2 regions of the Arthrobacter sp. CAN_A1 genome follow, and region 2 is predicted to be linked to the other one. Evidence: predicted binding sites of a transcription regulator. Region 2 holds the regulator's gene; the other holds the start of a gene.
What was found. Region 2 encodes LexA, which represses DNA repair genes until DNA is damaged. Its sites were predicted from a motif close to TCGAACANNTGTTCGA; they were not measured.
Positions count from the first base shown of each region.

Region 1: a site for LexA is predicted at 1,780-1,795, ahead of IWX62_RS08290 (HNH endonuclease signature motif containing protein). Genes of this name have one in related genera too.

Region 1 is NZ_JADOUR010000005.1:236,342-239,754, forward strand. Features, by position in the region: gene IWX62_RS08280 (PIN domain-containing protein) at 1-248, shown strand, start outside; gene IWX62_RS08285 (metal-dependent hydrolase family protein) at 392-1,636, shown strand; gene IWX62_RS08290 (HNH endonuclease signature motif containing protein) at 1,859-3,277, shown strand; gene IWX62_RS08295 (putative Ig domain-containing protein) at 3,393-3,413, shown strand, end outside.
Region 2 is NZ_JADOUR010000006.1:40,717-44,129, reverse strand. Features, by position in the region: gene IWX62_RS08700 (ATP-dependent DNA helicase) at 1-1,114, shown strand, start outside; gene lexA (transcriptional repressor LexA) at 1,190-1,846, opposite strand; gene IWX62_RS08690 (LysM peptidoglycan-binding domain-containing protein) at 2,299-2,658, shown strand; gene IWX62_RS08685 (histidinol-phosphate transaminase) at 2,816-3,413, shown strand, end outside.

The DNA of each region.
Region 1 (3,413 bases), on a different contig from region 2:
GCGCACTCCGCCTTCGCCGGCTTGCGGCGATTGAGAGCAGGTTCTCGGCGTTACCCGTCGACAGCGAAGTGGCACGGAACTACGGATTGATATCTCACCTGTTCGCAGAATCGGGCAGGAAGCCCCAGGCGCGAAGCTTCGACCTACTCATCGCCGCCACCGCAATGACCCACGAGGCGATCCTATACACGCGCAACATCAGAGACTTCATCGGACTTGCGTCCGTCCTCGACGTACGGGCCCTCTGACTCCATCCCCCGGCCGGCGGACCAGCTAGGTAGTCGATGGCTCTCGGCTCAATCTGGTTATTGCTGATCACAGAGCGTCTGATCCACACCCGCAGTCGCGCTAGTAAGGTGAATCAGGTCACGACAAACCTCGAAAGGCAGCAATGACGCTTGCGACAGTTCTGAAGAATGGCCACGTGTTCGACGGCGAACGCTTCCTCCCCGGCCAAACCGACGTCGTCATCCGCGACGGGATCATCGAAGCAGTGGGCCGCGACGCCGGCTCAGCCGACGCGTATGCGGATGCCGCGGTGGTGGATTGCGCCGGTCGCACGGTGCTTCCGGGCCTGATCGACCTGCACGTTCACGCCATGACGTCGACCCCGGGATCCATCCAGGCGATGGTCGAGCCCTACTCGCTGCAGTTCTACGAATCCGTGCGGAACCTTGAGGCCACCCTGCGCGCTGGCGTCACGACCGTGCGCGACGCCGGTGGCGCCGACCTGGGTGCCAAGCAGGCGGTCGAGACCGGGATCGTCAAGGGCCCACGGCTCCGCATTGCCGTCAGCATCATGTCCCAGACCGGCGGCCACGGCGACCTCTGGCATCCCTCGGGACTCGACTCCCCCGACTTCGGGCCGCATCCCGGCCGTCCCAGCGGCATCGCCGACGGCGTCGAAGAGGTCCGCAAGGTGACGCGCACCCTCCTGCGGGCGGGCGCGGACCAGATCAAGATCTGCTCCACCGGCGGCGTCCTCTCGCCGACCACCGACCCGAAGCACTCCCAGTTCACCCCAGCGGAGATCGCCGTCGTCGTTGAGGAAGCCGGGATGCAGGGCAAGTACGTCATGGCCCACGCGCAAGGCACCGCCGGGATCATCAACGCGCTGCAGGCCGGCGTGCGGACCATCGAGCACGGCATTTACCTCACCGACGAGGCAATCCAGCTGTTCCTGGACACCAAGGCCTACCTCGTACCCACCCTGTCAGCCCCGCTGGCCGTCATCCGCAAGGGCGAATCTGGGACGAGCGGCCTCTCGCCACAGGTCATCGACAAGGCCAAACGGGTCGCGGAGGACCACCGCCAGTCGGTTGCCCGGGCAATCGCCGCTGGGGTCAAGGTCGGCATGGGAACCGACGCCGGAGTCGGCGCGCACGGCGACAATCTGGAAGAGCTCGCGCTGATGGCCGATGCCGGCATGACCCTTGAGCAGGTCCTGGCGGCTTCCACCTCGGTGCCGGGCGAACTCATCACCCCCGTCGACTCCGTGGGCCGGTTGGCGCCAAAGCACCTGGCCGACGTCGTCGTCCTCACCGGCACGCTCGAATCGACGGAACAGCTGCCGATGCTGCGATCCATGATCGGGCAGGTCTACCAGGGCGGCGTACTGCAGTTCCCGCCCGTGTGATTGTTGGCTGGTTGCGCCGCCGTTGGGTGCTGCCCAAGCAGGTCGGGCATTCACGAGCCGATCGGCAAGGAACCGTTTGGCGTCGCTGTGGTCGCACGACGGATGGATCCTGTCTATAGCCCGAGCCGGGCCTCCGACCGTATTCGAATGTTTGTTCGAGAGATTTATCCACATAGGCTCGTGAGTCCCTGGATTGTCGGTGCAGTTTGGGACAATGGAGGTATGGACGGCAGCACGGCTTCTACATCGATTCGGAAGGAATCTACCCTCCCGGGAAGGGGCCCGCGTGGTTCTTCTGGTTCTAGTAGTACTGCTAATGGCAGCGCTTCCCGTGATGCTGGCACCTGGGTTTTGCTCAACGCCCTCCAGTCGCTGAAGCCAGCCGCTGACTCCGCCGGGATGATCAATCAGCTCCGCGGACTAGAGGACGTGAAATCCGCCATTGCCGGGATACAGGCCCGGATCGCTGTGGCCTTTGACCTCTCCGAACGCCAATCCCAGGCCAACGCCGGCGTGCCAGGCGCGGAGCAGGGCAGAAGTGTTGCCGCGCAGGTCGCTTTGGCCCGTCGGGAGTCCCCGTCCCGCGGCAGCAGACTTCTGGGGTTGGCTCGGGCGCTGGCCACGGAAATGCCCCATACGTTGGCAGCCCTGGAGGACGGTGAGCTGAACGAGTGGCGGGCTACCCTCCTGGTGAAGGAGACGGCGTGCCTGTCCGCCGCCGACCGGACGGCCGTCGATGAGGAACTCCACCCTGACACGGGGACGTTTAGCGGGTGCGGGGACAAAACCATCGTCGCGGCGGTGAAGGCTGCCGCGTACCGGCGGGATCCGCGTTCGGTGGTGAACCGGGCCGCCCACGCCGCCGGCGAACGGTTCGTGAGTATCCGTCCGGCACCGGACACCATGGCGTACCTGAGCGCGTTGTTGCCGGTGAAAAACGCGGTGGCCGCCTACGCGGCGTTAACCCGGCACGCCGACACGGCCCGATCGGGCGGGGACACCCGGTCCCGGGGACAGTTGATGGCCGACACCCTCGTCGAACGCATCACCGGTGTCGCCGGTGGTGTCTCCCGGGTCGAGGTGCAGGTCATCATGACCGACCGGGCCCTCCTTCAGTGCGACAGCGAACCGGCCCGGATCCCCGGCTACGGCATCGTCCCCTCCTCCTGGGCCAGAGACCTCCTGAACCCGTCTCCAGCCCAATCCACCTTCGACGTGTGGGTGCGCCGCCTCTACACCACACCAGGCACAGGGGACCTGGTAGCCATGGATTCCAGGGCCCGACTCTTCACGCGGGTGCAACGCCGGTACATTACCGCCCGGGACGACACCTGCCGCACCCCGTACTGCGACGCACCCATCCGCCACGTCGACCACATCGTCGCGTGGCATCGCGGCGGGTGTACCTCCATTTCGAACGGGGCTGGGCTCTGCGAAGCGTGCAACCACACCAAAGAAACACCCGGCTGGACAGCACAACCACGCCCCGGACCCCGACACTCCCTCCGGATCACCACCCCCACCGGCCACAGCTACGACTCCACCGCCCCACCTTTGCCCGGGACCAAGACTGGCCTGACATCACCTCGGCCTGAGCGCACCGAAAGACCCGGACCTATGAGGCGACGGCGGGTGCAGTAGCTCGGCCTGTCCATTGAACCCACGGATGATCGGGCGTATATTTCGGCATACGGATTCCGTCTTAGGGAACGGTTTTCCTCTGTCAGGTCAATGGCCCCAGAGTGAGGATCACAATATGCTCAGGAATCGCAAGCGC
Region 2 (3,413 bases):
GGAAGGGATTCCCTCGGGTCTGATGGCTTCGGGGCTGGATGAAGAGCAGGAATCGGCCATCACCCAGGTCCGGGAGGCCTGCCGTGCCGTCCTGTCCGATGCCAAGGGCGACGGCCCAACCCCCGCCGACGGCGGACGCCAGCTGGCCAAGTCCCATGTGCTGGCGGTGTTCGAACTGTGTGAACGCCTCCTCACGGCCACCCCCGCGGGCGAAGTGCTGTGGGCCTCACGGCCCAGCACCTTCTCGCCTGGCACCGGGTACTCCCAGCCCGACGACGCCGCACCGGCCACGATCAACATTGCTCCACTGTCGGTGGCAGGGAAACTGCGGGAGGGCCTGTTCGCCGATCACACCGTGGTGCTCACGTCGGCAACGCTGGCGATTGGCTCCGAGTTCGGCCCGGTTGCCGGGTCGCTGGGCCTGGCCGGAGCGTCGGCTCCCTCCTGGACGGGCGTCGACGTCGGCAGTCCGTTTGATTACCCGAGACAGGGCGTGCTCTACGTCGCCAAAGACCTGCCGAAGCCTGAACGGGGTACCTCGGCAGAACAGCTTGACGAACTTGAGGTCCTTCTCAAAGCGTCCCGGGGCGGCGCGCTGGGACTCTTCTCTTCCCGCCGGGCCGCCGAGGAAGCTGCCGAGGCGCTGCGTCCGAGGGTGGATTTCGAGATCCTGTGCCAGGGCGAATCCTCGATGTCAGCCCTGGTCAAACAGTTCTCCGATGAACCCGACACGTGTCTCTTCGGCACCATGTCCCTCTGGCAGGGCGTCGACGTCCCGGGCAGGTCCTGTCGACTGGTCACCATCGACCGGATACCTTTCCCCCGACCGGACGATCCCCTGATGACCGCGAGGACCAGGGCGGTGGCCAAAGCCGGCGGCAACGGTTTCATGAGCGTTTCAGCGACCCATGCCGCCGTCCGGTTGGCGCAGGGCGCCGGACGCCTCATCCGGGCGACCGAAGACAGGGGAGTAGTGGCGATCCTCGACTCCCGGCTGGCCAACGCACGCTACGGGTCGTTCCTGCGCGCCGCGCTGCCACCCTTCTGGTCGACAACCGATCGCGCGACCGCGGTGGGCGTGCTCCAGCGCCTGGCCGGAGAGCCTGGCACCTAACGCGGCCAATCGCCGTCCGAACCCCATACCGCCCGGGGTGGGGGTGGTGGGGGTGAGTGGGGAGGTGGTGTGATGCTAGAGAGCGCGCATCACGGAGACAACCTTGCCCATGATCGTGGCCAGATCGCCGAGGATCGGCTCGTACTGGGTGTTCTGCGGGAGGAGCCAGGTGTGGCCGTCGCGTTGCCGGAAAGTCTTCACTGTCGCCTCGTCATCCAACAGAGCCGCCACAATGTCGCCGTTCTGCGCCTCCTGCTGTCGGCGGACTACCACCCAATCGCCGTCGCAGATGGCCGCGTCGATCATCGAGTCGCCGTAGACGCGGAGCATAAACAGATCTCCATGGCCGACGAGTTGACGCGGCAACGGCATCACATCCTCGATGACCTGATCAGCCAGGACTGGCCCGCCTGCTGCGATCCGGCCAACCAGCGGCACCATCGCCGCGTCCACCGCACCGCCGATCCCCGACGGGCCGTGGGAATCTGATCCCTCGGGCGCCCTCTTGTGATCGTGGTCGAGTGTCAGCGGAAGCAGGATCTCCATGGCGCGGGGACGTTTCGGGTCACGGCGGAGATAGCCCATCCGTTCCAGCTGTGACAGTTGATGCGTCACGCTCGACAGGCTGGCAAGCCCCACCGTGTCCCCAATTTCCCGCATCGACGGCGGGTAGCCGTTTGTACCGATGGCCCGCTGGATGGTTTCGAGGATCTTCTTCTGCCGGGCTGTCATGCCCTTGGGCACCTGCCGGCCGCGGGGGCGACCACGCGTAGGAAGCGGAGCGGGGGCCTGATCTGAAGTTTGTTCATCCAGTGGTCCGTCGGACTCTTTCACGGTCTCGGTCCCTTCGATAAGAATCCATGTACCCCGGCTGATCCCTGGATTCAGGGCGCCGAGCTTATTTTGTCAGAGGCGGATGATGTGCTGATTTCTGCTGGAACCGAACGTTCATCCTTGCCCTAACGGTAGGGGAGTTGGGACACGTTTTCAAACATTTGTTCGATCGTGTCTCGACAAAGTTCGTCAATGAGTGCTAAAAATAAGAAAGCAGCAATTCGAAGATAAGTTCGAATGAAACAGGTCAGTCCTGTTTTCGCTCGAACACTACCTTCAACCGTCACGGTTGGTTCGGGTTGAAACCCGGATTCGAATGGACTGATTCGAGAGTACAGAGAGGTCTATCCATGTCTGTCATCACCACACATCAAAACTCCCCCGTCGCCGAGAACGGCGCGGCCAAGCTCCGACTCACCCGTAGGGGCAGGCTCCTGCTGGTCGGGCTGCCAATTGTCCTGCTGGCGTCTGCCGTCCTGATGTTGTCAGGGTTCTTCAACTCGCCCGCCAAGGCCGCAGCCGAGGGTGGAGAGGTCACACAGACCGTCAGCGTCAGCGTCGCCGCGGGCGAAACCATCTGGCAGATTGCCACTGAGTTCGCTCCAGACCGCGATCCGCGCGACGTGGTCTCCGAAATCGTTGAACTGAACAGCCTGGGTACCTCAGTTCTCCAGGCCGGCCAGCAGCTGGACGTCCCGACCAATCGGTAAGACCTTCCAGAGGACTCATACCCCAGAGACTCTTTCGAGTCGCGCCATCCACGGCGGACCGGCCAGCCAGTCTCGGCTGCCGGGAGTCCCTCGGGGCGGGACGTTCGAAGTTTCCCCTGATTCTGCTCTTGCACGGCTCGGCGCATAACCTTGATAGGTGAGTGAACAGTTTGAGCGGTTGAGCCGGTTGCCCCTGCGTGATGATCTGCGGGGTAAGCATCCCTATGGGGCACCCCAGTTGGATGTGCCCATCCTCCTCAACGTCAACGAGAACACCTACGGCGTCCCCGACGACGTCAGGCAGGCAATTGTTGATGCGGTCAGCCGGGAAGTCGGCGGACTCAACCGCTACCCTGACCGGGAGTTCAGTGACCTGCGGTCCAACCTCGCGCGGTACCTGGGCCATGGGTTGACGCCTGATAATTTGTGGGCAGCCAACGGCTCCAACGAGGTGCTGCAGCACCTTCTCCAGGCCTTCGGTGGGCCGGGCCGGTCGGCGATCGGTTTCCCACCGACCTACTCCATGTATCCTCTGCTCGCCAGCAGCACCGGCACGCGCTACATCCCCGGTGAAGGCAATGAATCGTTCACCTTGGGCGCCGAAGACGCCGCGCGTCAGGTGCACGACTCCGGCGCCAACGTAGTCTTCCTCTGCTCGCCCAACAACCCGACGGGGACCGCCCTGGGCCTGGATGTGGTGGAAGCCGTTTACGAGGCGAGCGGTAAGGCCAACGCCATCGTGATTGTTGATGAGG